Regions from separate parts of the Blastococcus montanus genome, predicted to be linked through region 2. Evidence: riboswitches for the same ligand, from Rfam matches in the RefSeq annotation. Region 2 holds a riboswitch; each other region holds the start of a gene.
What was found. Region 2 has a riboswitch for cyclic di-AMP ahead of ABDB74_RS06835 (peptidoglycan DD-metalloendopeptidase family protein). Riboswitches for the same ligand answer to the same signal wherever they lie in the genome.
Positions count from the first base shown of each region.

Region 1: another riboswitch for cyclic di-AMP. It lies ahead of ABDB74_RS12050 (transglycosylase SLT domain-containing protein); the one in region 2 lies ahead of ABDB74_RS06835 (peptidoglycan DD-metalloendopeptidase family protein).
Region 3: another riboswitch for cyclic di-AMP. It lies ahead of ABDB74_RS11460 (C40 family peptidase); the one in region 2 lies ahead of ABDB74_RS06835 (peptidoglycan DD-metalloendopeptidase family protein).

Region 1 is NZ_CP155551.1:2,496,154-2,506,443, forward strand. Features, by position in the region: gene pntB (Re/Si-specific NAD(P)(+) transhydrogenase subunit beta) at 1-1,215, shown strand, start outside; gene ABDB74_RS12035 (GAF and ANTAR domain-containing protein) at 1,580-2,299, shown strand; gene ABDB74_RS12040 (hypothetical protein) at 2,373-2,804, shown strand; gene ABDB74_RS12045 (hypothetical protein) at 2,812-3,198, opposite strand; gene ABDB74_RS12050 (transglycosylase SLT domain-containing protein) at 3,450-4,334, opposite strand; cyclic di-AMP (ydaO/yuaA leader) riboswitch at 4,534-4,671, opposite strand; gene ABDB74_RS12055 (50S ribosomal protein L11 methyltransferase) at 4,785-5,441, opposite strand; gene ABDB74_RS12060 (SDR family NAD(P)-dependent oxidoreductase) at 5,486-6,328, opposite strand; gene ABDB74_RS12065 (NAD(P)/FAD-dependent oxidoreductase) at 6,328-7,824, opposite strand; gene ABDB74_RS12070 (TetR/AcrR family transcriptional regulator) at 7,970-8,623, shown strand; gene ABDB74_RS12075 (SMP-30/gluconolactonase/LRE family protein) at 8,633-9,553, opposite strand; gene ABDB74_RS12080 (universal stress protein) at 9,624-10,136, opposite strand; gene ABDB74_RS12085 (hypothetical protein) at 10,231-10,290, opposite strand, start outside.
Region 2 is NZ_CP155551.1:1,384,539-1,394,828, reverse strand. Features, by position in the region: gene ABDB74_RS06850 (GGDEF domain-containing protein) at 197-1,342, opposite strand; gene ABDB74_RS06845 (maleylpyruvate isomerase N-terminal domain-containing protein) at 1,479-2,375, shown strand; gene ABDB74_RS06840 (VTT domain-containing protein) at 2,369-3,043, opposite strand; gene ABDB74_RS06835 (peptidoglycan DD-metalloendopeptidase family protein) at 3,085-4,317, opposite strand; cyclic di-AMP (ydaO/yuaA leader) riboswitch at 4,328-4,485, opposite strand; tRNA gene ABDB74_RS06830 (tRNA-Ile) at 4,634-4,707, shown strand; gene ABDB74_RS06825 (hypothetical protein) at 4,948-5,325, shown strand; gene ABDB74_RS06820 (alpha/beta hydrolase) at 5,410-6,810, opposite strand; gene ABDB74_RS06815 (hypothetical protein) at 6,797-7,630, opposite strand; gene ABDB74_RS06810 (hypothetical protein) at 7,627-8,049, opposite strand; gene ABDB74_RS06805 (PaaI family thioesterase) at 8,208-8,621, shown strand; gene ABDB74_RS06800 (hydroxyacid-oxoacid transhydrogenase) at 8,628-9,917, opposite strand; gene ABDB74_RS06795 (cyclase family protein) at 10,072-10,290, shown strand, end outside.
Region 3 is NZ_CP155551.1:2,376,833-2,387,122, forward strand. Features, by position in the region: gene ABDB74_RS11450 (ATP-binding cassette domain-containing protein) at 1-10, shown strand, start outside; gene cobA (uroporphyrinogen-III C-methyltransferase) at 7-1,638, shown strand; cyclic di-AMP (ydaO/yuaA leader) riboswitch at 1,794-1,936, shown strand; gene ABDB74_RS11460 (C40 family peptidase) at 1,951-3,213, shown strand; gene ABDB74_RS11465 (MFS transporter) at 3,462-4,691, shown strand; gene ABDB74_RS11470 (ABC transporter permease) at 4,699-5,535, opposite strand; gene ABDB74_RS11475 (ATP-binding cassette domain-containing protein) at 5,532-6,521, opposite strand; gene ABDB74_RS11480 (hypothetical protein) at 6,640-7,275, opposite strand; gene ABDB74_RS11485 (hypothetical protein) at 7,272-7,427, opposite strand; gene ABDB74_RS11490 (DUF4178 domain-containing protein) at 7,589-8,203, shown strand; gene ABDB74_RS11495 (DUF2617 family protein) at 8,200-8,709, shown strand; gene ABDB74_RS11500 (DUF4247 domain-containing protein) at 8,715-9,113, shown strand; gene ABDB74_RS11505 (DUF350 domain-containing protein) at 9,163-9,627, shown strand; gene ABDB74_RS11510 (polyamine aminopropyltransferase) at 9,632-10,290, shown strand, end outside.

The DNA.
Region 1 (10,290 bases), 1.1 Mb from region 2:
CTCGTCCTCGCCGTCGCGATCGGCGCGGCCATCGGGCTCTGGCGCGCCCGCAAGGTCGAGATGACCGGCATGCCGGAGCTCATCGCGCTGCTGCACAGCTTCGTCGGCCTGGCCGCCGTCCTCGTCGGCTGGAACGGCTACCTCTCAGTCGAGGGCGCCGAGGGCGGCTCGGTGCTCACCGGCGCCGAGGCCGGTATCCACTCCGGCGAGGTGGTCGTCGGCGTGTTCATCGGCGCGGTCACCTTCACCGGCTCGATCGTGGCCTTCCTGAAGCTGTCGGCGCGGATCAAGAGCAACCCGCTGATGCTGCCGGGCCACAACTGGCTGAACCTGGGCGCGCTGGCGCTGTTCGCGGTGCTGACCGTCGTCTTCGTCGCCGAGCCGAGCCTGCCCGTGCTGGCGCTGGTCACGGTGCTCGCGCTGGCGCTGGGCTGGCACCTGGTCGCCTCGATCGGCGGCGGCGACATGCCGGTCGTCGTCTCGATGCTCAACAGCTACTCCGGCTGGGCCGCCGCCGCCTCGGGCTTCCTGCTGGGCAACGACCTGCTGATCATCACCGGTGCGCTGGTCGGCTCCTCGGGTGCCTACCTCTCCTACATCATGTGCAAGGCGATGAACCGGTCGTTCCTGTCGGTGATCGCCGGCGGGTTCGGCAACGAGGGCAGCGCCGTCGCCTCCGACGTCGACTACGGCGAGCACACGGAGATCACCGCCGAGGAGACCGCCGAGCTGCTGCGGGACGCGAAGTCCGTCGTCATCACGCCCGGCTACGGCATGGCCGTCGCGCAGGCGCAGGGCCCGGTGGCGACCCTGACCCGCACGCTCACCGAGCGCGGCGTCGAGGTGCGCTTCGGCATCCACCCGGTCGCCGGGCGGCTGCCCGGGCACATGAACGTGCTGCTGGCCGAGGCGAAGGTCCCGTACGACGTGGTCCTCGAGATGGACGAGATCAACGACGACCTCGCCACGACCTCCGTCGTCCTGGTCATCGGCGCCAACGACACGGTGAACCCCGCCGCCACCGACGACCCCGGCAGCCCGATCGCCGGAATGCCGGTGTTGCGCGTGTGGGAGGCCGAGCACGTCATCGTGTTCAAGCGGTCGATGAACACCGGCTACGCCGGCGTGCAGAACCCGCTGTTCTTCCGGGACAACACCCAGATGCTCTTCGGGGACGCCCGCGAGCGGGTGGAGGACATCCTCCGGGCGCTCTGAGGGGCCGGTCGGCGGCCGACCGCGGCCCCCGGGTGGGCGCGCGCGACCCCCCGCCGGCTCATGGTGCGGGGCCCGGCACCTGCCGGCCGTCCACGGGTGGGTACGCGGCGTCGTTCACCACGGCCGCCCGGGCCTGCCCGCCTCCGGTCGACCGCCGGTCCGGCGCGAGCGACGCGCCACGCCGTCCCCGGTCGGCCCGGCGGCGGCAGGGCCACCGGACTGACTATGATTGCCCCTGCGCGTCACACAGCCGGCGTGCGCCCGGGCCTCTCGCCCGTCCCGGAGGACCCCTGGAACAGACGGGGGTCCGTCCCCCACCGCCGGCACGCTTCGTCCGGTTACAAGCCCACACGGAGTACCGCGCGTGACGTACCCCGACGACGAGATCTCGGTCGTCCAACCGGCCTTCGATGAGCTGGCACGGCTCTCGTTCGCCGAGCACTCGCTGGAATCGGTCCTGCACAAGGTGACCGAGCTGGCAACCCGCATCCTCCCCGGTCAGCCGATCGCCTCGGTGACGATCGTCGCCGACGGCCGGCCCAGCACGGTGGCCGCGAGCGGCGACCTCGCCGTGCGGCTGGACGAGGTGCAGTACCGCCTCGGTTCGGGCCCGTGCCTGACGGCGGCGGCGTCCGGCCGGCCGGCCGGGATCACCGACACGCACACCGACGGGACCTGGGCGGACTTCGCCGCGGAGGCCGCAGCCGCGGGCTGCGACAGCGTGCTCTCCTACCCGCTGCCGGTGCAGGAGCGGGTGGTCGGCGCGATGAACGTCTACGCGCGCGGGCTCTCGGCCTCCGACGACCGCACGCACGGTCTGGTCTCCCGCCTGGCCGCGTACGCCGTCGGTCCGGTGTCGAACATGTACCTCTACGAGACCGCGGTCGAGCGGGCCGAGCACCTGGAGGCCGCGCTGGAGTACCGGGCGGTGATCGACCAGGCCAAGGGCATCCTCATGGAGCGGCACAAGCTGACCGCCGACCAGGCGTTCCAGCTGCTGGCCCGGGTGTCGATGGAGACCAACACCAAGCTGCGTGACGTGGCGGCCGAGTTCGTGTTGACCGGGGAGCTGCGGGAGCGCTGAGCCGGCGGTTCCTCCCCCGCCGGGATCCGCGAGTCGGCTTGCGCGCCGGACACCGGTCCCCGACGGTGGCCACATGGATCCCTTCCGCGGTCTCGGCATGCCCCGGATCCCGGGGTTCGGCGAGCTGCTCGCGCTGCTGCAGACCCAGACCGAGGCGCTGTCCCAGCTGCCCCGGACGCTGGCCGACCTCAACGGGGCGGTGCGTGAGCTGACCGCCGCGACCACGTCGGCGCGGGAGACGATCGCGTCGGCCCAGCGGATGGCCGAGCGGCTGGAGGACCTGGTCGACGAGCTGGAGGAGCCGGTGCGCGCGCTGCGCCCCGGCATCGAGCGGGTCGGCCGGGTGCTGGACGACCCGGCGGTCGACACCGTGCCCGACACGCTGCGGCGGATCCACGAGGACCTGATGCCGCTCATCTCCGGACTGCGGCAGGCGCAGAGCCGGGTGGGCTCGGTGACCGGGCTGCTGCGCCGCCGCCCGGGGGACGGGGACGACGGCTACTGAGCCACCCTCAGCCGTCGGCGGCAGGCGGCTCGCGGCGGACGAGGTCGCCGACGGCCTCCTCCAGCCGCGCCCACGTGGAGCTCCACTCCACCAGCGGGTCGAGGATCCGCTCGAACACCGCGAGCTGCTGGTCGAAGGCCTGCAGCTGAGCGGTCATCGCCGCGATCGACTGCCGCTGGGCCCTGACGACGTCGGCGATCGCCCGCACCTGCGCGGCGGACATCGCGCCCGGGGGGCTGGGCAGCGCCGGCAGCGACAACCTGCCGGGGACGGCGCCGGCCAGGTTGCGGGCCCGGTCGCTGAAACCGCGCAGCTGGTTGACGAACTCGTCGACGGACCGACCCACGATCCCGCTCGGCGGGGTCGCCCGGTCGGCGTCGTCGGCCTCGGTCATCGCTCCCCCTCCGGCTGCCGTGCCGGATCCGACCTTAGGCGCGCGTCGCCGTCGAGGGCGACCCGTACCGACGGTCCGGGGCACGGGAGCGCCCGCCGGGACATCGATCGCCCCACCCGGTTCAGCGGCCGTCGAGCAGGGCCAGCTCCCGGCCGACCAGCTCGCGACGCCGGCCGCACGACCCCGACCGCGACGGCCGCGGTCGGACTCCTCGGCCGGTGTACTCCCGAACCGGCGTCACGAGCCGCGGGTCAGTACCAGCCCTTCGCCTGGGAGTGGCTCCACGCGCCGCACGGCGAGCCGTAGCGGTTGTTGATGTAGATCAGCCCGGCGTCGATCTGGCGATAGCCGTCGGAGGTCTTGGCGATGCCGGTACCGGCCCACGTCGAGTCGAGGAACTGCGCGATGCCGTAGGCGGTGCTGCGCGGGTTCTGCGCGTTGGGGTTCCAGCCGCTCTCCTTGCCCCACAGGCTCTCCAGGCAGGTGAACTCGCTGCCGCCGACCTTCTGCATGGCGTAGCCCTTGATGGACCCGGCAGGCGCGGCGGGCGCGGCCGGGGCGGCCGGGGCGGCCGGTGCCGGCGCGGCACGCCCGGCGCGGGGGGCGGCGGCCTGCACCTCGGCAGCGCGGGCGGCCTCCGCGGCGCGGGCGGCCTCCGCGGCGCGGGCGGCCTCCGCGGCACGCGCAGCCTCCGCGGCACGGGCGGCCTCGGCCCGTGCGGCCTCCTCGGCGGCACGGCGGGCGGCCTCCTCCGCCTCGAGACGGGCGGCCTCCTCGGCTGCGCGGCGGTCCAGCTCGGCCTGGTCGGCGGCAGCCTGCGCCTCGGCCGCCGCGACCTGCTCGGCCACGCGCTCGCTCCGGCTGGCGGCCAGCGGCTGGAGCGAGCCGGCCGCGGTCTCGGCGACATCGGCCGGAGCCGCGTCGGCGGTGATGCCCAGCTGCTCCGCGATGCTGACCGGCGCCAGCTGCGGCTCCGCCTGTGCAGCGGGCTCGCCGCCGCTGGTGAGGACGCTGGCCGTCAGGCCGCCCGCGGCGGCGACCGCCAGCAGCAGCGCGGGGCGGCGGCCCGCCACGAAACGGCGGCGGCCGCCGGCCGTACGCGCGGCGCGGGCGAAGGAGGTGGGGCGAAGGTTCATGGGGTGGGACTGCTCCAGGTGCAGGGCACAGCAGCCGGCCGTCGGAGCGGCGCGGTGCTGCTGCGAGGTGGTCGAGTGGCAGCGCGGGTGGCGGGCGGGACGCCCGGAGCTCAGCGCGGGGAAGGCGCGCGCGAGGTACCGGACCGGCTGCGGATCCGTGCAGGGTGGACCCGCAGGCTCGCCATGCGGCGGCTCTCCGTTCTTCCGACGGCCGCCTACCGGGTTAGCTGACGGATTCGGGCGGGAAACGGCCCTACCCGCGCCGGAACGTGCCCGGCGCGCGATTCACCCCAGTGCTGCGGTGGGTCCCCGGCTCGCCCCGGAGGGCGACTCGGCGGCGCCCGGCGGACCTCCCCGAATGGGGAGCGGACGACCGGCCGGGCCCAGCCACGGTAACCACCGTTATCCGTCCGTGACAATGCCTGGCGCAGGAAAAGACGTCCGCGGGGCTCAGGGCAGCCGCCACACCGTCGTCCGGCGCAGCTGAGCGGGGTGGTCCGGCGAGGACCCGGTGTCAGGGACCTCGTAGACGGCCAGAGCGCTCAGCCGGTCCTCCGGCAGGTACACCCGGCCCGGATCGCCGATGAGCACCTCCGCCCCCCGGCCGCGGGCGGCGTCGAGGAACGGCAGCACGCGGTCGGTCATCTCCCGGTCGTAGCAGACGTCGCCGGCCAGGATCACCGCCACGTCCGGCGGCGGGGCGCCCAGGACGTCTCCCACGGGCGTGATGCCCGGGGTCCCGTTCCGCTCCGCGTTCACGGTGATCGCGGTGAGCGCGAAGGGGTCGACGTCGCTGGCCAGGACGCCGGTGGCCCCCGCCCGGGCGGCAGCGACGGCCACCAGCCCGCTGCCCGACCCGAGATCCAGCACCGTGCGGCCGGCGACCAGCTCCGGGTGGTCGAGCACGTACCGGGCCAGCGCCTGACCGCCCGGCCAGACCGCGGCCCAGAACGGCGGGTCGGTCGCGGTGTACCCCTGCTCGGTCGCCATCGCCTCCCAGAGGGCCACCACGTCGGCGGCCACGTGGAGCTCCACCTCGGGCACCAGCGCGGGGCGGGCCGGGCGGGTGTGGGCGCGGACGAAGGCGGCGGGAACGGGGAGGTCCACACCGGCAGTCAACCGCACCGCCCGGCCGGCGCCGGTCGCGGCCGTCAGGCCACCGGTGGGCCCGCCCGCCCCGCGCGACGGGCGATCAGCCGCCAGTAGGTCCCCGGCAGCAGCCGCACCAGCACATCGGGGACCGTCGCCGTCCAGCCGATCAGCAACCGCGGGCGGCGCTTCTCGATGGCCGTCACGATCTTCGCCGCGGCCTGCTCCGGTGGCATGCGCAGGAGCCTGGCGAACTGCCGTCGGCCCTCCTCGTACTCCTCCACCGAGACCCCGGAACCGGTCCGGGCGGTCTCCGCGATCCGGGTCCGGACGCCGCCGGGGTGCACCACGGTGACCCCGATGCCGTCGTCGGCCAGCTCGTGGCGGAGCGACTCGCTGAAACCGCGGACCGCGAACTTGCTCGTCGAGTAGGCGGCCTGACCGGCGGGCGCGAAGATCCCGAAGACGCTGGAGACGTTGACGACGTGGGCGCCTGGACGGGTCTTGAGCACCGGCAGCAGCGCATGGGTCAGCCGGACGACGGCGCGGACGTTGATCGCCATCACCCACTCGAACTCCTCGACGGTGACCTGGTCGAACCGCCCGCCGAGCGCCACCCCGGCGTTGTTCACCAGGAGCGTGGTCCCGGGGTGCTCGGCCACGAGGGTCCGCGCGACCGCCGCCGTCGCCTCCTCGTCGGCCAGGTCGACGACGTACGTCGTCACCTGCAGCGCGGGGTGCGCGGCCCGGATCCCCGCGGCGACGCCGTCCAGCCGCTCGGTGTCCCGGTCGAGCAGGACCAGGTGGCTGCCGCGGGCGGCGAGCTGCACCGCCAGCGCCTCGCCGATGCCGCTGGCCGCACCGGTGACGACCGCCGTCCCGCCGGCGAACGCGTAGGGCCGCATCACGCCACCGACGGCTGCGCGTCCGAGGCGGTGGCGACGGCGGCCGGCCGCTGGAAGGTCATGCCCTCGTCCGCCAGCGGCCCGCGCCGCATGAGCGCGACGTCGCGCAGGTAGTTCTGGTGCAGCCGCCACGGGGTCCGCGCCCCCTGCTTCGGCAGGCCCCCGAGGCTGCGCTGCACGTAGCCCGCGGACAGGTCCAGGAACGGCGCGTCCGCACCCTCGGGCGGGGCGACCGGCGTGGCCGAGACGTAGCCGTGGGCGTCCAGGTGGTCCAGCAGCCGGCACACGTAGCGGTTGACCAGGTCGGCCTTCAGCGTCCAGGACGCGTTCGTGTAGCCGATGACCATGGTGAAGTTGGGCACCCCGGAGATCATCATCCCCTTGTAGGAGACGGTCTCGGACAGGTCGACCGGCCGCCCGCCGACGGTGATGCTCATCCCGCCGACCGGGAGCAGGTTCAGCCCCGTGGCGGTCACCACGACATCGGCCGCCAGGTGCTCGCCCGAGGCGAGCTCGATGCCGTCCTCGGTGAACGTGCGGATCCGGTCGGTGGCGATCGAGGCCGTGCCCGCGCGCAGGCTGCGGAACAGATCGCCGTCGGGCACCAGGCACAGCCGCTGGTCCCACGGGTCGTAGGGCGGGTTGAAGTGCGTGTCGACGTCGACGCCGGCCGGCAACTGCTTGGCGGTGAGCCGGCGGACGAGCGCACGGACCAGGGCGGGACGACGGCGGCTGAGCTGGTAGAGCGCGGTGGACGTGAGCACGTTCTTCCACCGGACGATCGGATAGGCGAGCCGGGCCGGCAGCCGCGAGCGCAGCGCCAGGGCCAGCGGGTCGCGGCCGGGCAGGGACAGCACGTAGCTGGGTGTCCGCTGCAGCATCGTCACGTGAGCGGCCTGCTGGGCGAGGGTGGGGACGAGCGTCACCGCCGTCGCCCCGCTGCCGATGACCACGACCCGCTTGCCCGAGACGTCGAGCTCCTCGGGCCAGTGCTGCGGGTGCACCAGCGTCCCGCGGAAGCGCTCCTCGCCCTCGAAGTGCGGCCGGTAGCCCTCGTCGTAGCGGTAGTAGCCCGAGCAGACCGACAGCCAGGAGCAGGTGAGCGTCACGGTCGCGCCGGTGTCCGTGCGCTCGGCGGTCACCGTCCACCGGGCGTCGTCGCTGGACCACTCGGCCGAGAGCACCCGGTGGTGGAACCGGATCCTCTCCGTGACGCCGTACTCGCGGGCGGTCTCCTCGATGTACCGGCGGATCGCGGGACCGTCGGCGATCGCCTTCGACTCCGCCCACGGCCGGAAGGAGTAGCCGAGGGTGAACATGTCGGAGTCCGACCGGACGCCCGGATAGCGGAAGAGGTCCCAGGTACCGCCCACGGCCGCGCGGGACTCCAGGACCGCGTAGGTGGTGCCGGGCCGATCCACCTCCAGGTGGCAGGCGGCGCCGATCCCGGAGAGGCCGGCCCCGACGACCAGGACGTCCACGTGCTCGGTCCCCATGTGCCCACACTCCGCTCTCGCCCGCCCGGCCGGCGGCCGGGTTGCGCGGCGCCGTGAGCGCCACTCCCCCGTCGACGCTATCGACATACTGTCGACAGCGTCAACACGGTGTCGAGACCGGCGGCCGGCGGCTAGTCTCCCTCGCATGTCGGCGCCCACGGAGAACCTGCCCGGCGCCGGGCGCGGCCGTCGGCCGGCCCGGCCATCCGGCGACGACCGGGAGCTGGCGATCCTCGCCACGGCCGAGCGACTGCTCGGCCAGCGACCCCTGGCGGCGATCTCGGTCGACGACCTCGCGCGCGGCGCCGGGATCTCCCGGCCGACGTTCTACTTCTACTTCCCGTCCAAGGACGCGGTCCTGCTGTCGTTGCTCGACCGCGTCGTGGCCGAGGCCGACACGGCCATGCGCGAGGCCTTCGGCAGCCCGGCGGCCGGCGCACGGGAGGGCTGGGCGCGGGCGATCGCCGCCTACTACGAGACCTTCCGGGTCCACCGCGCGCTCACCGTGGCGTGGGCGGAGGCCCGCTCCACCAGCGACGAGGTGCGACGGCTCTGGTCGACGGTGTTCGAGCACTGGGTGCAGCGGTCCGCCACGGCGATCGACGCCGAGCGGGCCCGCGGCGCCGCGCCGCCCGGGCTGCCGGCCCGCGACCTCGCCGTCGCCCTGACCTCGATGAACGAGCGGGTGCTCTACGCGACCTTCAGCGGCGACGGCCCGGCGGTCGCCGAGGCCGACGTGGTCGAGGTCCTGCTGGGCATCTGGCTGCCCGCGGTCTACGGGACCGCCACGCCGGACTGAGCGGCCGGCTCAGACCGCGACGGTCGCCAGCGTGCTGCCGGTCAGGCTGCCGAACCAGAGGGTGCCGCCGGACTCGCGCACGCCGGTGAGCATCTCGAAGCCGGGGATCTCGCCCTGCAGCCGGTGCACCTCACGGCCGCTGCCGTCGACGGCGAGGACGCCCAGCGTGCGGCCGGGGCGCGGCTGGAGGGCCGGCGGCAGCATGCCGAGCAGGGTCCGCACCGGCGCGGGCAGGCGGTGGATCGCGGCGAGCGCCGCGACGCGCGGGCTCGGGAGCGTGATCCACACCAGCCCGTCGGAGCCGAGGGCGATGTTGTCGGGGTGACCCGGCAGGTCGTCGACGAAGACCTCGGCCGTGCCGGCCCGCTCCCCCGAGAGCCACACCCGGCGGACCCGCGCGGCGCCGGTCTCGGCGACCGCCACCCAGCTCTCGTCGGCGGCCAGCGCCACGCCGTTGGCGAACTCCAGCCCACCGAGCAGCTCGGTAACCACCCCGTCCGGTGCCCGCCGGAACAGCCGGCCGGTGGCGGTCCGCTGCACGAGGTCGGCCCGCCACTGCGGGATGCGGAAGCGCTGCGAGGAGTCGGTGAAGTAGATCGTCCCGTCCGCGGCGACCGCGGCGTTGTTGACGGCCCCGAGCCGGCGCCCGCCGACCTCGTCGACGAGCGTCCGCACGGTCCCGTCCGCCGACGAGACCGCCAGCAGCCCGGCGTCGGAGGCGCAGACGAGCACCTCGTCGTCCCCGAGGAGCTCCAGGCCCAGCGGCCGGCCGGGCACCCGCGCGACGGTCTCGACCGGCGCGCCGGGGCCGGCGAGCCGCACGATCCGGCCGTCGGCCAGCCCGGTCAGGACCCGCCCCGCCCGGTCGACGAGCACGTCCTCGGGGCCCTCGCCGACCGGCACCACCGTCGCCCCGCTGAAGTCGCGCACGCCGTCCCCCCGCTCCCGCCGCGGGGTCCCGCGAGCTCGGCGGCAGTCTGCCCGACGGCCGCCGACTGCGTCACTCGGCGACGACGGCGGACCCGGTCTCGGCCGAGTCGAAGTCGCGGCTGCCGGCGCCGGCGCGGACCACGGTCACCGGGCACGGCGCGTGGTGCACCAGCTGGTCGCTGACCGAGCCGAGCAGCAGGCCGGCGAAGCCGCCCCGGCCGCGGGCGCCGACGACGAGGAGGTCGGCGTGCTCCGCGGCGGCGAGCATCCCCTGCACCGGCGCCCGGTGGACGACGTGGCTGGTGACCCGTACGGCCGGGTCCAGGCCGGCCGCGGCGACGTGCGCGGTGAGCTCGTCGAGGACGCCCCGCTCCCAATCGACCAGCGGCGGCACGTAGCCGGGCTCCCACGTGCTCGGCTGCGGTGCGGTGGTCATGGACCAGGAGCGCACCACGTGCAGCTCGAGGTCCGCCCGGCGAGCCAGCCGCCCGGCCCACTGCAGGGCCTCCTGGGCGCACCTGGAGCCGTCGTGCCCGACGACGATGCCACCCTCGACCTGCACGTCCTCACGGACCTCGTCCACCGCTGCCTCCTCGTTGCCGCCCGCTGGCGCGACCGCCGCTGGGGTCAGACTCTCATCCCGGCAGCGGAGGCCGTGGGAGCGGCGGTGCGGGTGGTCAGCCGGACACCGGCTCGGACCGCCCGCCGGCCAGGACCAGCTCCCCGGCCGGCACCCC
Region 2 (10,290 bases):
GGCGACCGGCGGCTGCGCCCGCCACACGGGACGGCGGGGCACCCGGCACCTCGACCCGAGACGTTCGTCACACACGGTAACCAGCCCACCGGCCACCGAGGGGGCGAAGTGCTGGGCCACCTGCGCTGCCGCGCCGACCGGCAGTCACGCTTCGTGTCCGAGGTGCGACGCCGAGTGGCTCATCGGGCGCCTGCCGTCAGCCCCCGACCGCGCTCACCCGATCGCCACCACCGCTCTTGGCCCGGTACATGGCGACGTCGGCCCGGTGCAGGAGGTCCTCCACCTCGTCGCCCGGCTCGATCTCCGCCACGCCCACGCTCGCGGTGACCCGGTACCGGGTGCCGGTGAGCGCGACCGCCGCCCGCAACCGCTCGGCGAGCGCCTCGGCGGAGAAGCCGGCGGTCACGTCGGCCAGGACGCCGAACTCGTCGCCTCCCAGCCGGGCGACGGTGTCGGTCTCGCGGACCGCCCCACCCAGCGCCGTGGCGACGGCGCTGAGCAACGCGTCGCCCGCGGCGTGCCCGCCGGCGTCGTTGACCGTCGTGAAGCCGTCGAGGTCGACCAGGCACAGGACCGACTGGTGGCCCCAGGCCGCGGCGTCGACCGCGGCGGACACGCGCTCGCGGAAGAGCCGCCGGTTGGGGGCCCCGGTGAGCGCATCGGTGGACGCGAGCAGCTCCTGGGTGCGGATCAGGAGCACGTGGCGGTCGTAGGCGGCCCACGAGTTGGCCGACGACATCGCGCAGACCACCGTGAAGACGCCCGTGATCGCCGCGAAGAAGAGTCCGCCGGCGCTGAGCCCCGGCAGGTCGACCAGCAGCAGGTGGCCGACGGTGATCAGGCTGCCCATGGCCACGACGCCCTGGGGCGGGTACGCGACGGCCGTGTAGGCGAGGACCAGGAACACGAGCGCGTCGAGCGGGCTGCCGGCACCACCGTCGAGGCGCGTGGCGATGATCACGACGGCGGCGGAGGCGAGGGTCCATGCGTAGAACAGCGTGGGGCCGCGCCAGTCGCGCATCATCGCCGCCAGCGGGAGCAGCAGGATCGCCGGCGTGCAGACGAGCACCACCGTCGCGAGGGCCAGCAGCGCCCGGTCCCGGGCGGCGAGGCCGTCGGTCAGCAGGACGTGGGCCGTCACCGCCAGGGCCGCCAACTCCGTGAGGAGCACCCCGATCCGCACGTGCCGGACCCAGTAGGTGACGCGGGCGTCGTCCCCGGCGAGAGGACGGTACAGACCGTTCCGGACACCGGTCAGCGCGCGGCGCAGGAAGCCCGAGGACGGCCGCTCGGACGGCGCGGGACTGCCCGCTCGGCGGTCGTGTGCCGCTCGCTCGATCACAGGGAGGCGATCGGCGCGCCCCGTCGGCTGCTTGACGCCGTCCTCACCCCGGGGGGTGAGGACGGACGCCCCCTGCCCCGCCGGGGTGCGACGGTGGCCATGCCTGCCCGGACCGGGGGCCGGGTAGGGGCGTGCCGTGGGCGGACACCAGGGGATGGCCGGCGCGGGCCGGGACGAGGTCGCCGGGATGGTGCTCGGCGCGTGGGACGAGTTCCTCGCGCGGGCCGGATCGGTGGACCTGGACCGGCGCTCACGGCTGCCCGGCTGGCGGGCGCACGACATCTGCGTGCATCTGGGCTGCTGGGACGACCACGCCGCGCTGGCGGACCTGATCGCCTCCGCCCGCTCCGGTGGACGTGGCACCCCGCCCGATCCCGACGCCGTGAACGCCCGGGTCACGGCCGCGCACCGGGACGCCTCCCGCGAGGAGGTGCTGGCCGCGCTGCGGCGCAACCGGGAGGCCACCACCCGGTACCTCCACGAGGAGCCGACGGAGCTCGACACCGCGCCGACGGTCTCCGTCGTCGGGCGGCTGCCGCTGCTCAGCGTCGTCCTCGGGCAGGCCTACGAGCTCGCCGTGCACGGGCTGGACCTCGTGTCGTGCGGAGCCGAGCCACCGTCTGCGGCCGTGCTGCAGTCCGGCCTGGCAGCCCTCACCGACGTGACGGGAGCGCTGGCGGCCTCGACGGGGATCCGTGGCCGGGTCACCCTGGCCACGCCGGACGGCGGCTGGGGCTTCGCCGCCGACGGGAACGGGTGGCAGGTGCACCGGGTGCCGGCCGGCGTGGTCGAGGGCCCGGCCGTCGAGGGAGCGGCCGATCTCCTGCTCGACGCCGCCTCCGGGCGGGTGAACCCGGTGCCGGCGGCCGCCCGGCGCAGGCTGAAGGTCCACGACGTCGGCGGGCTGCTCCAGCTGGCGCCCATCGTGCAGCAGGTGCCCGGCATCCCGGGCGGGCCGATCCTGCAGCTGGCCGCCCGCACGGTGGGCGGGGCGGGGGGCGTGGTCGGCCGGCTGTTCGGCCGCGGTCAGTAGCGCTGCCGCTCCCCCGCCCGCCGCCGGTGCCACCACGCGAGACCACCGGCCAGCACGAGCAGGACGACGACGGCGACGACCGGCACGGTCGTGATCGTGGACAGCCGGGACACGACGAACCCGGCCGAGGCGCCGATGCCGACCTGCACCACCGTGCTCGGGACCAGCCCGACGGCGGTCGCCGCCAGGTAGGGCACCGGCCGGACGCCGCTGAGACCCGACCCGTAGCTGAGCACCGCGAACGGGATCACCGGAATGAGCCGGCCCACGAGCACGGCGGTGAACCCGCGGCCGGTGAAGAACTGGTCGGCGCGCTGGAGACGGGGCCCCGCCAGCCGGGCGGCGGCGGGCCGGCCGAGCACGCGGCCGAGCCCGAAGGCGGCGAGACCGGCCAGCACCCCGCCGGCGAGCGCCACGGCCAGCCCGGGGCCGAAGCCGAGGACCGCGCCGGCCAGCACCGAGAGCACCGACCGGGGCACGGGGGCCAGGAGCACCAGCGTCAGCGCGGCGACCAGAAGCGCCCAGCCACCCGCGCCGGCCGCGTCGAGCCAGGCGCGGAGCCGGTCGGGGGACGGCAGGTCGACGACGAGCGCCGCCACCGCACCGCCGAGCAGCAGCGCGGCCAGCGCGGCGGCGCGCAGCCAGACGTCCTGCCTCGCCGCACGCACATCCCGGTCCTGCGCGGGCTCCGGCGACCGCCGCGCCGGGGTCAGCTGCAGCTGCCCCCCAGCGAGACGCCGCGCTGCTCCAGCCACGGCACCGGGTTCGACCGATCGGCGTACAGGCCACCGCGGTGCACCTCGAAGTGCAGGTGCGGGCCGGTGGACTGACCCCGGTTGCCGACCTCCGCGATCTGCTGCCCGGCGCCCACGACCTCACCGGGGTTCACGAAGAACTGGTTGACGTGGCCGTAGACGGTGATGGCGCCGTCGGGGTGCTGGATCGCCACGGCCAGGCCGAAGCCGCTGGCCGGCCCCGCCTGGAGGACGACACCGGACTCCGGCGCGAGGACGGGGGTGCCGATCGGCGCGGCGATGTCCAGACCGAGGTGCATGGTCCCCCACCGGGCCCCGTAGCAGGAGGTCACGCGGCCCTGGGTCGGCGCGATGCCACCGCCGGCGGCGGACAGCGTGCTGACCGTCTGCTCGGCGGCTTCCCGCTGGTCCCACGTGGCGACGGGGTCGGCGGTGCCCTGCACCGACAGGAGCCTGATCTCCGCGTCGCGCAGCTGACCGTCGAGAGCTGCCTTCTCCGCCGCGAGCGCGTCGAAGTCGGCCTGGGCTTCGGCGAGCAGGGCGTCGGCGGCCACCTGGGCCTCGTGCGCCGCGCGGGCGGCCGCGTCCCGCTCCGCCACGGCCGCCCGGGCCTCGCGGTCGAGCTGGGCCTCCCGGGCCTCGACCACCCTCATCTCCTCGAGGGTCCGGGCCCGCTGCTCGCCCAGCAGGTCGAGCGTCGCGGCCTGCTGGAGGAGCTCGCCGGGCCCGTCGGCGTCCAGGACCATCTCCATCTCGCTGAGCGACTCGTCACCACCCATGTACGCCTCCCGGCCGAGGGTCGCGACGTCGTCCTGGGTGCGCGCCACGACTGCCCGGACGGCGGCGAGCTCCGCCGCGGTGGCCTCGGCGTGCTGCTGGGCCGTGGCGAGCGCGGCCTGCGTGGCGAGGACCGTCCCGCTGGCCTCCTCGGCCTCGAGCGTCATCTGCTGCAGGCGGTCCTCGGCCTCCCGCACCCGCTGCTCGATCCCGGCGACCTCGGCGGCGACGCGGTCGTGCTCGGACTGCACGTCGACGGCCGCGCCGGGGGCCGCGAGGGCCGGCCCGGCGCCGAGCCACGGGACGGCCAGCAGCGCGGTCAGCGCGGCCGCCCGCCGTCCGGTCCGGCGGAAACGCCCGGTCGTCCGCGTGGGCCCGGTCGGGTGGTGCAGGTGGTGCAGGGTCGCCAAGGCGACGTTCTCCGTTCCTCTACTCCGCCTACCGAGTCAGCTGACGGGTTCGGGCCGGAACGTGGCCCTACCTGCCTGCCGGTACGTGCGCAGGCAGGACTCACCCCAAGAACGGTGGGTCCCCGGTCCGTCCGGCCATCAGGCCGGACGGTTCGGCGGGGCCCGGTCGAGCCCCCGGGTTCGGGGGCGGGGTCGGCCGGGCCGCGAGGAACGGTACAAGCGAAGAGCCGAGATGTCACAGGGTGGTAACGCACCATGTCGGTCCGCCCCACCGGCACCACGGCGAGGCGGGCCCTTCTGGCAGGCTGTCGCCACCGGGGCGGTAGCTCAGCCGGTCAGAGCATGGGACTCATAATCCCTGGGTCGTGGGTTCGAGCCCCACCCGCCCCACCTGCGCCGACGCCCGCGCCGGACGACCTGGGACGGGAGCGTCGGCACCGGGCCGCCCGCCGCGGGACGGCCGTCGGGCCGCGGCAACCGGGGGGTATTCCCCCGCCGACCGCCGTCCACTCGTCGCCGGCGCCGACGTGACGAACACCTCAGGCCGAGACACCGACGATCCGCTCCGCCCGTGCTGCGCCGGTTGTCGCGAGTCGTGCGTCGCCACCCGTCCGCGGGTAGGACGGATGCATGACCCGCGACGACCTCGGTCCGGCGGCTCCGCCGCCCCCGCCCCGGTTCGGTCCCGTGCCCGCCGTCGTCGCACTCGTGCGGCTCCCCTTCGACCTCGTGGTCCTGCTGGACTACACGGTGCGCCAGCTCCCCCCGCTCCTGCAGGACGTGCGCAGCACCGTCAACGGGATCGCGCGGCTGGTGCGGCACGGCGAGGACGAGGGCGCGCTCCGTGAACTCCTCGACGAGCTCGCCCGCGCCGCCCGGGCGGACAACGCCGGTGCGCTCGCGCACCTGCTGCGCTCGTCCGGCGACCTGTCGGCCGTGCGGGCCGAGCTCGAACGGCTCCGTCTCCGGGCCGCCCTGGCCGACGACACCGACGTGCTCGAGAACTGACGCCGGCGGCCGTCGCGAGCGAGGTGTGGGCCGCCACGAAGGTGCCGTTGCCGCCCATCCAGGCGGTCAGCACGTAGGACCGCCTCACCGCCTGCCGATCGCGTAGACGTGGGCGACCACCGTGGTGCCGCTGCCCGGCCCGGCGAGGAACGGGGCGGCGGCGGCACGGAACGCGGTGATCGAGGGATCGCCGCTCCGGTCGACCGCACGGGCGGCCGGCCGGTAGGCCTGCTCGAGCCCGTGGTTGTCCCCGATGTCGCCGTGCTGGACCTCGAAGATCACGGTCGTGACGTTCGGGCTGTCGTCGTTCGGGCGGCTGTCCAGCCGCGGCACGACGTCGTACGCGTTCTCCAGCGCCAGCACCTGCACGGACGCCGGGATGTCGGCACGGGCGATCGGCGAACCGGCCGTGACCACGCTGCGCACGTCGAAGTCGAAGTCCGGGGTGCCGGCGTCGGAGGCGGCCTGCGCGGCCACCATGCCGCCCTGGCTGTGGCCGACCAGCATCACCGGGTCGGCCGGCCCGGCCCCCGCCCGCCGGAGGGCCTCGGCGATCGCCCGCTGCCTGGTCGTGACGCCGCCCCCCAGCACGCGGAGGTTGGTGCCCAGGTCGTCGGTCCGCGGGTTGACCGACGCGCTCGGAGGGTTCCAGTCGCGGGTGCCGGGGATGTCGACGATGTACGCGGTGCTGCCGTCGGCGGAGGTGAGCACCCGCACGGCGACGGTGTCCTGCCCGGGGCCCGCCCCGCCGGCGCGGGCGTCGAGCGCGCGCAGCAGGTCGTCGACCCCTCGCGGCGGCGTGACCACCGCGGTGCGGTCGTCATCGGGGAGCTGGCTGACGACGGGGGCGCCGTCGGGCCACAGCCGGCCGAGCCGACGGGCCGCCGAGCCGACGTCCCCGCCACCGAGCCACGGAGCGGCCACGCCGATGGTCAGCACGTTCGCCAGTCCACCCAGCCCGGGCAGGGCGCCGGCCACGTCGTCCACCAGGCCGGGGTGCTCGGTGAGCCAGCGCTCCGGGTCTGCGAGCAGGACGCCGATCTCCTGGTCCGCACCGGCCGGGTCGCCGATTGCGCGGCCGGTGCCCGTGACGAGCAGCCCGCCCACCGTGACCGGCCAGAAGAAGCCGCTCGCCCAGCGCAGGTCGTCGGCCAGCTCGGCCAGCGCGGCGTCGGCGGCCGCGTAGGCGGCCGCCGCGGCGTGCAGCACCACGGCCCGCGCGGCCAGCCCGGCGGCCAGCGCCGTCAGCCCGCTCGGCCCCTCCAGCACCCCGAGCAGTGCCGCGTCGAACCGGGCGACGCCGCCCGGGTCGAGCAGCGCGGAGGCCAGCAGGTCCGGATCGACCAGCACCGCGTGGCAGGCGCCGCTGGTGCCGGCCAGCAGCTCGGCCAGCGCGGCGCTGCTGCGCGCGAGGGTCTCCAGGTCGGCCAGGTCGGCCTCGACGCCACCGGCGCCCCCGCTGACCGCCAGCTCAGCCCTGCTCATCGGCGGCCTCCAGCAGCGCGGCCACCGCCGGCGCGACCCACGTCCCCAGGTCGGCCGGCCGCACCGGCAGCACGTCGACCGCCTGCCGGGCCGTTCCGGCCGGCCGAAGCCCCACCCACCCGGCGTCCGTGGCCAGCCAGGACACCTGCCCGGCGCCCACCGGATCCCCGGCCCGCCCGACCACCAGGCAGGCCAGCGAGCCGGCCGTGCGCCGCAGCAGCTCGTCGGCCAGGGCCCGTTCCCCGGCGGTCGGCCCGGCGACCTGCGGGACGGCGGTGTCCAGCAGCGCGAGCGGGAGGCGACCGGCCGGCACGGCGCCACCGCCCACCGGTGCCCCCGACGCGGTCAGGACGGCGGCCTCGGGCACCGCGCGGGCCAGCTCGTGCCCCAGGCCGGCGGCCGGGGTCAGCGACAGCTCGACGCTCCCCCCGGGCAGCGTCACGGCACCGGCCACCACTCCGGCCCCGAGGGCGAACCAGCCGTGCCGGGCTCCGCCGCGGCCGGTGACGTCCAGCCGCACGGTCAGGACCGGGCGGCGCAGCACCTCTAGCTGGGCCGCCACCGCGGGTACCGGAGGGCCCGCCCCGCCGGCGACGAGGATCCCGCGACCGGTGAGCGAAGAGAGCGCGGCGTCCCGCTGCTCACCGGTCACCGTCGCGGCGGCGGCGAAGGCCGCCGGGAGGCCGGGCAGCCTGCCCTCGGTGAGCACGGCCCACTCCGCCGGGGCCAGGCTGAGCCGACGCGCCGCGGCGGGCGCCGGCGGCGCCGTCCCGCGCCGGACGGTCAGGCGCGGGGCGGCCGGCCCCGGCGGACCGGTCACCACAGGCCCAGCCGGGTGAGCCGACCGGGGATCTGGCGCCACACGTCGGCCCCCGCCTCCGGCAGCTCGCCCAGCACCTCCCCCACCCGGTCGAGCAGCTCCCCGCCGCGGGCGGCGCGGTCGGCCAGCCACGCCCGGACCTCCCGCTCCGCCCGCGCGATCGCCGCGATCCGCTCCCGGACCTCGTCGGCGTGCCGGCGCAGGACGTCGGCGGCGGCGTCCATCCCGTCGGCCGCGGCCTCCACCGCGGCGCGGTCGGCGGCCAGCTCCCGGCGGTGCACCGCGGCCGCGTCGGACACCCAGCAGGCCCGGTCGGTCGTGCGGGCGTGCTCGTCCGCCGCCTCCCGGACCTGACCGGCCCGCCGGTGCAGCTCCGCGGCCAGCGCCTCGAGAGCCTCCGGATCGCCGTACCCGCCCATCCGCCGCCCCCCATCGGTCTCGAACCCGGGGGGAACGTATGGCCCGCGAGCACCCGACGGCCGCGCCCGGCAGGACCTGTGGAACGCCCGCGTGGATCCACAGGGGGTTCCCCGGGGCGCCGTCGGCCGGCCCCCCCCCGGTGCGGGATCCTGCTGCGATGCCCCTCGACTCGCCCGGCCCCCGCGTGCAGGCCGTCCTCGACATCCCGCTGCACCGGTTCCTCGGCGTGCAGCTGCGCGACGAGCGCGACCTCGCGGCCGGGATCCGGTTCCCCGTCGGGGAGGCCGCGCAGAACCCGGCCGGGATGCTGCACGGCGGGGTCGTCTACGCGCTCCTCGACGTGGCCTCGTTCCTGGCGCTGCTGCCGCAGCTCGGCGCGGACGAGCACGCGGTCACCCACGACGTCTCGGCCTCGCTGCTGCGGCCGGTCCGCGCCGGGGCGACCGTGGAGGTCACCGCCACCGTCCTCCGCCGGGGGCGGGCGGTGGCCTTCCTGCGGGCGGAGGCGACCGTCGACGGCGAGCTCGTCGCCACCGGCCAGGTCACGAAGACCGTCGTCGGCCCCCGCTGAGCCGGGTCACCACAGCGCCATCGACCGCCGGAAGATGCCGGCGAGGTCGTCCTCGGTGACCGCTCGAGGGCAGGTGGCCAGCAGCCGCTGCTGCTTCATCGCGCCGTCGACGAGGTCGGGGATGTCGCCCTCGTCGAACCCGACCGCGCCGACGCCGTTGGGGATGTCGATGTCCCGCATCAGGTCGGCGAGCACGGTGGGCAGGAACTCCGCGAGGTCCGAGGGACGGTCCGCCCCCGGCGCGAGCAGCTCGGCGGCGCGGACGTGCCGCTCCGGGGACGCCTCGAAGGTGAACCGGAAGGCCTCCGGCGCGGTCAGCGCCACCGACATCCCGTGCGGGACCATCGCCTCGCCGGCCGGGTAGTCCTTGGGGTGGAAGTCCTTCACCTGCCCGGCGATCGGGTAGGCGTTGGCGTGCGGGATGTGCACGCCGGCGTTGCCGAAGCCCATGCCGGCGAAGGTGGCAGCGATCGCCATGTCCGAGCGCGCCTGCACGTCGTCGCCGTTGCGGACGGCGGTGCGGAACGACCCGGCCAGCAGGGACAGCGCCTTCTCCGACCACATGTCCGAGATCGGGTTGGAGCCGCAGTAGGGCACCCGCTGCTCCGGCGTCTTGTGCTCGTAGGTGGTGTACCAGCGGGCGGTGTAGCTCTCCAGCGCGTGGCACAGGATGTCCATGCCGGACGCCGCCGTCACGCCGGAGGGCTGGCTGCGCGTCAGGTCGGGGTCGATGACGGCCAGCGTGGGCCGCAGCCGCGCGTGGCTGATGCCGGTCTTCACCTTCAGCGAGAGGACGTCCATCACGCAGATCGTGGTGCTCTCCGCCCCGGTGCCCGTCGTCGTCGGCACCGCGATCAACGGCTTGAGCGGCTCCGGCGGCGCCTGCCCCTTGCCCACCGGCAGGTTGACGTAGTCCATCAGCTCGCCCGGGTTGGTCGTCAGCAGGTTGATCGCCTTGGCGGTGTCGATGCTCGACCCGCCGCCGACGGCGACGAACGCGTCCCACGGACCCGACGCCCGGGCCTCGTCGATGGCCGCCACCAGGCTGACGTCGGTCGGCTCGACGTGGACGCCGTCGTAGACCCGCGCCTCGATCCCGAACTGCGCCATCTGCTCGGCGACCCGCTGCGGGTGGCCGGTCGCCGCCACCCCCGGATCGGTGATCACCAGCACCCGGCGCACGCCGTACCGGCTGAGGTCGTAGCCGATCTCGTCGGAGGCGCCGCTGCCGAACTTCAGCTGCGGTGCGCCGTAGGTGAAGACCGACTCCGGGGTGCCGGGCACGGTGCTGGTCATGGGGATCTCCTGGGCTGCTCGGGCGCTGGCGGGTCGGGTGATCGGTTGCAGCGAATGTTGCACAGTGGTTGTGGTCGGCACCACACCGGCGAATAGTCCGGAGCACCGCCCCGCCCGTCGACGGACGGGCCGTCCGCCAGCCCTGGAGGCCTCTGTGACCGACACCCCCGCGACCGCCCCCTACCTCGGCGACCTCCTCAGGGACGCGCCCACCAACTGGGGCAAGTGGGGGCCCGACGACGAGGTCGGTGCGCTGAACTACCTGGGCCCGGAGCAGGTGCTCGCCGCGGTCAAGCTGGTCCGCTCGGGCAAGGTCTTCACGCTCCAGCGGCTGATCGGCGACCCGAAGGGCGACCCGGTGTGGCCCGGTCGC
Region 3 (10,290 bases), 990 kb from region 2:
GCGCGCATGAGGACCGTGGGCATCGGGCTGGCCTCCGGCGTGAGCGCCACCGAGGTGCTGGCCGCCGTGGACGCCGTCCTCCCGCCCGGGAGCGGGCCGGTGCGGCTGGCCACCCTGGACAGCCGCGTCACCGAGCCGGGGCTCGTGGCGGCCGCCGAGCGCCGCGGCTGGCCGCTCACCGGCCATCCGGCCGAGGCGCTGGCCCGTGTCCCGGTGCCGTCGCCGTCCGGGGCGGTCGCGGCCCGCGTCGGCACCCCGTCGGTGGCCGAGGCCGCGGCGCTGCTCGGCGGTGGCGCGCTCGTCGTCGGCAAGACGGTGCACGGCCGGATCACCGTCGCCGTCGCCCGGCGGGCAGCCGACGTCCCGGCGCGGCCCGGCACCCACGACCGAGGAGGACCCCTGACCACCGACCGCGCTCCCGAGGTGCTGCACCCCGTCGGGCTCCGGCTGGCCGGCCGCCGCGTGGTCGTCGTCGGCGGCGGCGCGGCGGCGCACCGCGGGGTGGCCGGGGTGCTGGCGGCCGGCGCGCTCGTCACCGTCGTCAGCCCGGAGGTGACCCCGGCGCTGGAGTCGCTGGCGTCCTCGGGGCGGGTGACCTGGCAGCCGCGGGCGTACCGGGCCGGTGACCTGAACGGCGCCTGGTTGGCGCTGGCGGCGACCGGCGACGCGGACGTCGACGCGGCGGTCGCCCGGGACGCCGAGCTCGGCCGGATCTTCTGCACCCGGGCCGACCAACCGGAGCTGGCCAGCGCCGCCCTGCCGGTCACCGGCCGGGCCGGCGACCTCGTGGTCGCGGTGCACGGCCCGGACGGTCCCCGTGCGGTCGGTGTGCGGGACGCCGTCGTCGCGGGGCTCGGCGACGGCAGCCTGCCCGTCCGGGCCCCGGAGCAGCCGGGCGGCGGCAGCGTCGTCCTCGTGGGCGGTGGCCCCGGCGACCCCGGCCTGATCACCGTCCGCGGCCGGCAGGCCCTGGCCACCGCCGACGTCGTCGTCGCCGACCACCTCGCCCCCCAGGCCCTGCTCGCCTCCCTGCCCCCCGAGGTCGAGATCATCGACGCCGCCAAACTCCCCCGCGGCCGCTCCATGGCCCAGGAACGCATCAACGAACTCCTCGTCGAACACGCCCGCGCCGGCCGCCGCGTCGTCCGCCTCAAGGGCGGAGACCCCTACGTCTTCGGCCGCGGCCTCGAAGAACTCCAGGCCTGCACCGCCGCCGGCATCCCCGTCGAGGTCGTCCCCGGCATCACCAGCGCCATCGCCGTCCCCGCCCTGGCCGGCATCCCCGTCACCCACCGCGGCCTCACCCACGAGTTCGTCGTCGTCTCCGGCCACCTCCCACCCGGCCACCCCCAGTCCCTCGTCGACTGGCCCGCCCTGGGCCGGCTGCGCGGCACCGTCGTCGTCCTCATGGGCGTCGACACCGCCCCCGCCATCGCCGCGGCACTGGTGGAACACGGCCGCGCCCCCGACACCCCCGTCGCCGTCGTCGCCGACGGCTCCACCGCCACCCAGCACTCCGTCCGCACCACCCTCGCCGACCTCCCCCGCACCCTCGCCGAGGAAGGCATCCGCCCCCCGGCCGTCTGGGTCGTCGGCGAGGTCGTGGCCGTGGCCGGATCGGTCGCGGCGCGTCGATGACGGTCGGTGACCGACCGGCACGGCTGACGCGAAAGTTCCGGCCGAATGCGTCCGACCGCATGGTGGCGCGCCGGATCGGGCCCTAGCGTGGGGCGGTCCGGACGGCCCCGCCCGTCGCTCACCGGTGACAGCCGCCCGGACGCCGCCGAACCACCCGCCGGCACCCGCCGGCACCCGGACCGGGGACCCACCGCACCACCGGGGTGAAGCGACCGGTGACCTCACCAGGTCACCGGACGCCGGGCGCCTTCCCGCCCGAACCCGTCAGCTAACCCGGTAGGCGGCCGTGGAAGAAAGGACAACCCGCCGAACATGGCGAGTTCGCTCAGCCCTGCCCACCGACGGATCACCGGCCGCCGGACCCTCCTGGCCCTCGTCGCCGTCGGCGGCGTCGTCCTGACGCCGCTCCCCGCGACCGCCGCTCCCGAGCCGGAGACCTCGCAGGAGGCCGCCGCGCTGGTCGCCGCCCGCGCCCACGACCTGGAGGTCCTCGCCGAGCGGTTCAACGAGACGCGGGAGCACCTGGCGGCCGCCCGGCTGGCCGCCGAACAGGCCACCGAGGAGCTCGCCGCCGCCGAGGCCGCGCTCGCGGCGGCCCGTGAGCAGGTCCGCACGGTGGCCCGCAGCGCCTACACCGGGTCCCGGCTCGGTGCGATCGAGGCGATGCTCACCAGCGAGTCCGCCGCGGACATGGTCGACCGGGTCGGCCTCCTCGGCACGATCGCCGACCACAACAACGGCGTGCTGGGCGAGGCCCGGGCGGCCGGTGAGGACGCCGACCGGGCGCAGGCCGCCGCCGACCGGGCCGCAGCGGACGCCGAAGCGCAGGTCGACCGGGTCACGGCCCAGCGGGCGCTGCTGGACGAGCAGATCGCCGTGTACCAGGCTCAGTACGACCGGCTCAGCGCCGAGGAGCAGCGCGCGTCCCGTGCCGAGGCCGAGCGGCACGCGGCCGAGGTCGAGCGGCACGCGGCCGAGGCGGCGGCGGCTGCCGCCGCGCCGGCGGAGGACACACCGGCGGACGACGCACCGGCCCAGGCGGCCGTACCCCGTGCGGCTCCGGCACCCGCCCCGGCGCCCGCACCCCGCGCGGCTCCCGCACCCGCACCCGCACCCGCTCCTGCGCGCGCTGCGGCACCCGCACCCACGCCCGCGCCGGCTCCCGCACCGCCTCCGGCGCCCGCTCCCGCACCGGCGCCTGCCCCGGTCGCCGGCGGCAGCGGCGCCGCCCAGACGGCGGTGAGCACGGCGCTGGCCCAGGTGGGTGACCCCTACGTCTGGGCGGCGGCCGGGCCGAACGCGTTCGACTGCTCCGGCCTGGTGCAGTACGCCTACGCCGCGGCCGGCATCAGGCTGCCGCACTCGAGCCGGATGCAGTCGACGATGGGCACCCCGGTGTCCCGGTCGGCCCTGCAGCCCGGTGACCTGCTGTTCTTCTACAGCCCGGTGAGCCACGTCGGCATCTACGTCGGCAACGGGCAGATGGTGCACGCCTCCACCAGCGGCGTGCCGGTGAAGGTCGCCTCGATCGACTCGATGGGCAACTTCACCAGCGCCCGGCGGATCGCCGGCTGACAGCCTCGGGAGCATCGCAGCGAGGAACGAGCGAGGAGCGGACCGAGGCGCGGAAGCCGGCCAGAGCCACAGCCGGCTGACAGCCTCGGGAGCATCGCAGCGAGGAACGAGCGAGGAGCGGACCGAGGCGCGGAAGCCGGCCGGAGCCACAGCCGGCTGAAAGCCTCGGGAGCATCGCACCGGCGCGCGGGGTGACCACACGCCCCGCGCGCCGGTGGCCATCGGGCGGCGTGCGACCATCGCGACCCGTGCGGGTCGGGACACGGGGAGACCTCCCCCGCGAGGTCAAGGTCCTGGCGGTCATCGCCTTCGTCGTCGCCCTGGGCTTCGGCATCGTGGCCCCGGCGATCCCGCTGTTCGCCCGGTCGTTCGGCGTCGGGACCACGGCCGTCGGGTTGGCGGTGAGCGCCTTCGCCTTCTTCCGCTTCGTCTCGGCGTTCAGCGGCGGCACGCTGGTCGAGCGGTTCGGCGAGCGCCTGGTGCTCGCCTCCGGGCTGGTGATCGTCGCCGTCACCACCGGTGTGGCCGGGCTGGCCGGCTCGTTCCCGCTCTTCCTCGGGCTCCGCGCGGCCGGGGGCATCGGCAGCGCCATGTTCACCGTGGCCGCGCTCTCCCTCCTGCTGCGGGTCGCACCCCCGTCGCACCGGGGCCGGGCCGCCGCGACCTGGCAGGGCGGCTTCATCCTCGGGGGCATCGCGGGCCCGGCCGCCGGCGGGCTGCTGGCCGAGCTCTCCCCCCGGCTGCCGTTCTTCCTCTACGCCGGCTTCCTGCTGGTGGCCGGCGGCGTGGGCATGCTGATGCTGCGCTCGGCCGAGCCGGACCCCGCCGCCCCCGACCCGGACGACACGGCCGGCCCCGACCTGAGCGCCGGGCCGGTGCGGCTGGCCACCGCGCTGCGCTCCCGGGTCTACCTGGCCGCGCTGGTGGCCAACTTCGGCGTCGGGTGGGTGCTCTTCGGCGTCCGCAACTCGCTCGTGCCGCTGTACGTGACCGAGGAGCTCGGCCGGACGGTCGCCTGGGCCGGCGCCGGCCTGCTCGCCGGGTCGGCCGCGCAGGCGCTCGGCCTGCTGCGCTCGGGCCGGCTGGTCGACGGCTGGGGACGGCGGCCCTCGCTGATCCTGGGCGCCGCGCTGGCCACTGGTTCGATGGCGATCCTGATCCTGCCGCCGGCCATCGCCGCGTTCCTGGTGTCCATGGCGCTCTTCGGGCTCGCCGCGTCGCTGCTCGCCAGCGCCCCGGCGGCGCTGGTCGGCGACATCAGCTCCGGGCGCGGCGGGCGCGTCGTGGCGGTGTTCCAGATGTCGGCCGACCTCGGCGCCATCGCGGGGCCCCTGGTCGCCGGCTGGCTGACCGACGTCGCCGGCTTCCAGGTGGCGTTCGCGGTGAGCACCGGCGTCCTCGCGGCGGGCCTCGCCGGCGGCCTGCTGATGCCCCGGCAGGCGGACCGCACGGCCGCCAGCGCGACCTCCCCCGTCTGACCGGCGGTCAGCGGCTCCGGTAGAGCCGGGTGGTCAGCGGGAGGAACACCGCGGCCAGCAGCGCGGCCACGGCCAGGGAGACGACGACGGCCCCGACGTCGGGCTCCCCCGCCATGAGCGACCGCGACGCCGTCGCCAGGATCGAGATCGGGTTGACGTCGACGAACGCGGCCAGCGGCCCGGGCAGCGTGGTGGGCGGGACGAAGACGTTGGACAGGAACGTCAGCGGGAAGATGCCCATGAAACCGGCGTTCATGACCGCGTTCGGGCTCCGCAGCAGCAGCCCCAGGACCGAGAACACCCACGAGAGCCCGAACGAGAACACCACGACCAGCGCGAGGGCCGACACCGCCCCCGCTGCGCCACCCTCGGGCCGGAAGCCGAGGATCACCCCGAGCACGATGATCACCGTGCCGGCCAGCACGTAGCGGACGCTGTCGCCCAGCAGGGCGCCCAGCAACGGCGCCGGCCGCCAGATCGGCAGCGAGCGGAACCGGTCGACGACGCCCTTGGTCACGTCGGTGTTCAGCGACACCCCCGAGTAGACGGTGGTGAACAGCACCGACATCACGAGGATGCCGGGCAGCAGGTAGTCCAGGTAGGCGCTGGTCGAGCCGGCGATCGCCCCACCGAACAGGTACGTGAACATCAGCACGAACATCACCGGGGTCACCGTGACGTCGAGCAGCTGCTCGGGCACGTGCTTGACCTTGAGCATCCCGCGCCAACCGAAGGTGAGGGCCGCCGACAGCGGGCCCGGCCGCGGAGGCCGGGCCGTGGAAGCGATCGCCCGGCGGACGGCGGCGGTGTCGGTGGCGTCGGTGACGACGGAGGCGGCGCTCATGACGGCTGCTCCTCGAGGGTCGGGGCGGCACCGGGCGGGTCCTCGGCCGGGCGGCCGGTCAGGGCCAGGAAGACCTCGTCCAGGCTGGGCTGGTCGAGCGAGAAGTGGGCGAGGCCGATGCCGGTCCGGGCCAGCTCACCGACACCGACGGCCGCCTGCGCGGAGTCCGGGCACTGCGCCGACAGCGCCGCCGGGTCGGGTTCCAGCACCGTGGTCCCCACCGCGCGTTCGAGGACGGCCGCGGCCTCCGGCCGCCGGGCCGGGTCGAGCAGCCGGACGTGCAGCGCGCCGGTGCCGACCGAGGCCTTGAGCTGACCGGGGGTCCCCTCGGCGATGACCCGCCCGTGGTCGATGACCGCGATGCCGTCGGCCAGCTGGTCGGCCTCCTCCAGGTACTGGGTGCAGAGCAGGATCGTCGTGCCCCCGGCGACGAGAGCGCGGACGATCTCCCACACCTGGTTGCGCGACCGCGGGTCGAGGCCGGTGGTCGGCTCGTCCAGGAACATGAGCCGCGGGGTGACGACGATGCTCGCGGCGATGTCCAGACGGCGCCGCATGCCACCGGAGTAGTGCTTGACCAGCTTGCCCGCGGCGGCGGAGATGCCGAACGCGTCGAGCAGCTCGTCCGCGCGGGCGCGCGCCGCGGGCCGGCGCATGCCCAGCAGCCGGCCGAGCAGCACCAGGTTCTCCCGGCCGGTGAGCTCCTCGTCCACCGAGGCCAGCTGCCCGGTGAGGCTCACCAGGTCACGGACGGCGTCGGACTCGGTGACGACGTCGTGCCCCAGCACCCGGGCGCTGCCCGAGTCCGGCCGGATCAGCGTGGCCAGCATCCGGATGGTCGTGGTCTTGCCCGCACCGTTGGGGCCGAGCACCCCGTAGATGACGCCGGCGGGGACGGCGAGGTCGATGCCGGCGACGGCCGTCGTCCCCCCGAACGACTTGACCAGGGCGGTGGCCTCGATGGCCAGGGGTGCCTGCGGGGGCATGGGGACCCTTCCGGGAGGTCGGGACTGGATGTCTCCTGTCCGACCGACTCTGCTCCCGGAACTCATCGACGGCGAGCGAGTTTCCCCGCGGCCACCGCCCCCGTACGCCGTCCCCGGATCAGCCGGGCAGCAGCCGGCCGAGGACACCCTTGGCCGTCGAGCCGGCCCGGTAGGACTGCACGAGCCAGGACCCGCACACGATGTTCGCGCCCGCCAGGACGGGCACCAGGAACTGGGTCGCGCGCTGGCGGTGCTGCCACGCGGCGATCTCGTCCGGGGTCCCTGCCGAGGGGATCGTCGCGTCCTCGACCGCGACCGGCGTGCCGCGCCGCTCGGCCTCCTCGGCCAGCTGGGCGATGCGGGCCCCGGAGTAGGACGCGAAGCCGGTGGCAGCCGCTCCGGCGACGACCACGCCCGCCTTAAGGGCGCCCACGGTGCCGAACCCCTTCTGCAGCGCGATCCGGCGGCCACCGGTACGGGTGAGCTGCAGGCCTGCGAGCACGGTGGCGGCGATGCCCGCCCACTGAGCCGGGGCGAAGCGTCCCCACGCCGCACTCGCCACCCGGATCCGGTCGATGCCCTGGCTCAGGTCCGCGCCCGACTTGTTGACCCCGGCCACCCCCATGACCGTTCCGCCGAACCACAGGGCCGAACCCAGGTCGTGCACCGCCTGTGCGGCGACGTGGTTGTCGCTGCGGGTCCCGAGCCCGCCGCGCGACCGCAAGGCTGCCGGTCCGGCGGAGCGCCTGGTCACGCGGAGTCCTCCTCGCCGGCACCCATGGCCTCGTCGACGCTGGTCTCGCCGCCGGTGCGGCCGCCTCCGGGCCGGTCGACGTCCTTCCCGACGCTCGCGCGCGAGCCCTCCTCGTCCTCGGGCAGAGGGGTGGCGTTCGGCTGCTCGGTCATCCGGTGCTCCTCGCTCGTCGGTCCGTGTCCTCTCATGGTGACCCGGGTCACCTCCTGGCGCATCCGCCCGCCGGTCAGGCGGTCACGAGTCCGGCCGGACGTGGCACCGGGCGGAGTAGGTTCTCAGCTGCCCGTTCACCGACCCGCCAGGAGACCGCCCGATGTCCGACGTGCTCCTCGTCCTGCTGATCGTCTTCCTGGTGGCCGTCGCGATCCTGGCTGCGGTCGTCCTCGTGCTGCGCCGCCGCAACCTGGCGAAGGCCGCCGCCCCGCGGCCCCGTGTCGACCCGCTGGCCGACGAGCCCGACGTCTACGACCCGCACTCGATCGGGGTCGGCGACGTGATCACCTACGCGGGCGTCGACCACGTCGTCCGCGGCACCATCGTGCTCGAGGAGGGCGGGATGACCTGGCGCGAGCACCTGCTCGACGGGTCGACCGGCCGGCGGTGGCTCACGGTCGAGGACGACGAGGGCGACCTCGAGATGACGCTCTGGATGCGCCGGGAGGGCACGAACCTGACCCCGGACGGCGACGTGATCCTCGACGACCGGGTGCACCGCCAGATCGAGCGCGGCCGGGCCGCCTACACCGCCGAGGGCACGACCGGCACGCCGCCGAGCGGCACCATGGAGTACGCCGACTACGCGACGGCCGACAAGACCGGGCAGATCGCGTTCGAGCGGTGGGCCCCCACGCAGTCGTGGGAGGTCTCCACCGGGCGCACCGTCAGCCGGGGCGAGCTGACCGTCTACCACCGGACGCCCGAGGCATGACCCTGCACCTGCTGGACGTCGAGCCGCGGGACGTCGCCGCCGGCGCTCTCGGCCTGCTCCTCGGCGGCCCGGCGCCCGAGCCGCTCGCGCGGCTGCGGCTGACCGACGCGCACGGCGGGTCGCTGATCCTCGGTGTGCTCGGCGCCTCGCACGTGGTGACGGCGCGGGCCCGCGGGGAGGAGTGCACCGAGGAGGTCTCCTGCGACGCGATCGGGGCGGGCGGCGCCCCCCTGCCCCCGGCCCTGCGGTCCGGCGGCTACGGCTTCTCCTCCGCGGTCACCCGCACGAACCGGCTCGAGCTGGACGCCACCGCCGACGGGCTGCGCGCGCGGGCGGCGCGGGACACGGCGTGGCTCTGCGGCGCCTTCCCCGGCTCGGGCAGCGCACTCACCGCCATGACCGCGGACCCGCTCCCCGACGGGGGCTGGGCCTGGCGGACCTGGCACCTCTACCCCGCCGGCGACACCGGCGAGGTCGTCACGACACAGACCAGGTGGACGCCGTGAGATCCATGTCCCGGATGGTGGCCCTCGCACTGGCCGCCGTCCTGCTCCTGACCAGCTGCGGGACCGGTACCCGCATCCGCGCCTTCCTCGACGACACCTACGAGCGGACCGAGATCGTCGGCGACGCCGCGGTCTACGCCTCGCCCGATCCGGTGGGCACCACGACCGCGGCCATCACCGACGCCGTCCCCCCGGCGGAACGGCAGGCCGACGGCGGGAACGAGTACCTGCGCTACGACGACGACATCGTGATCGTCAGCGCCGCAGCGAACGGCAGCACCGTGCGCGTCGAGGACCTCGACGAGCGGTACCGCAGCGGCTTCTTCGCCTTCCTCGGGCCGGGCTTCCGGCCGGGCTCCCCCGTCGGCACGGGCGGCAGCGGCGGTCCCGGGGACGCCAAGTGACCCCCGCCCGGCACGTCCCCACTCCCCTCGAGACCAGGAGCGACCTCACGTGAGCACGACCTACCAGGCCGTGGAGTTCGGCTACGTCGACGCCGACCTGCTGATCCAGGGCGTCGTCGGGACGCTGCTGTTCTTCGTCATCGGGGTGGGCGTGCTCGCCCTCGGGTTCCTCGCGCTCGACCTCATCACCCCGGGGAACCTCCGCACGCAGGTCTACCTCGACCACAACCCGAACGCGGCGATCCTGCTCGGCGCCAACCACCTCGCGCTGGCGATCATCGTGGTGACGGCGATCATGACCAGCGCCGACAACCTGGGCCAGGGGCTGGTGGACACGGCGGTCTACGGCCTGATCGGCGTGCTGCTGCAGGCCCTGGCGCTCCGGGTGCTGGACGCGGTCATCCCCGCCGACCTGCGCTCCCTGGTGAACCAGCCGCGGATGCGTGGCTCGGCGTGGGCGATCGGCATCAGCCTGGTGGCGATCGGCGCCGTGAACGCCGCCGCGCTGTCCTGAGGTCATGACGGCGACGGCGCAGGGGGTGTCGGCGGCGGGTCCCGCCGCGGCGGGCGGCGGCGTGCGCTCGCGCCCCCTGCTGCTGGCCGCCGTCGCCGTCTGCGCGGCGTGCGGGCTGATCTACGAGCTGGTGCTGCTCACCCTGTCGGCGAGCCTCACCGGTGGCGGGATCACCCAGACCTCGCTGATCGTGGCGGGGTTCGTCGCGGCGCTCGGCGCGGGCGCGCTGCTGGTCAAGCCGTTCCTCGGGCACGCCGCCGCGACCTTCGTGGCGGTGGAGATCCTGCTCGGTGTCGTGGGCGGCCTGAGCGCCGTGACGCTCTACGTCTCGTTCTCCTTCTACGGGACCAGCAGCGCGGTCCTGCTGGTCGGCACGGCGGTGATCGGCGTCCTCGTGGGTGCCGAGGTGCCGCTGCTCATGACGCTGCTGCAGTCCGGGCGCAGCGGTGTCGACGCCCGCGGCTCGGGCTCGCTGCTCGCCGACCTCAACGCCGCCGACTACGCCGGCGCGCTGCTCGGCGGCCTGGCCTGGCCGTTCCTGCTGCTGCCGCTGGCCGGTCAGATCCGCGGCGCGGCTTTCACCGGGGTGCTCAACCTCCTGGCCGCCGCGGTCGTGGCCACCTTCCTCCTGCGCGGTGAGCTGACCCCCCGCGCCCGCCGCAC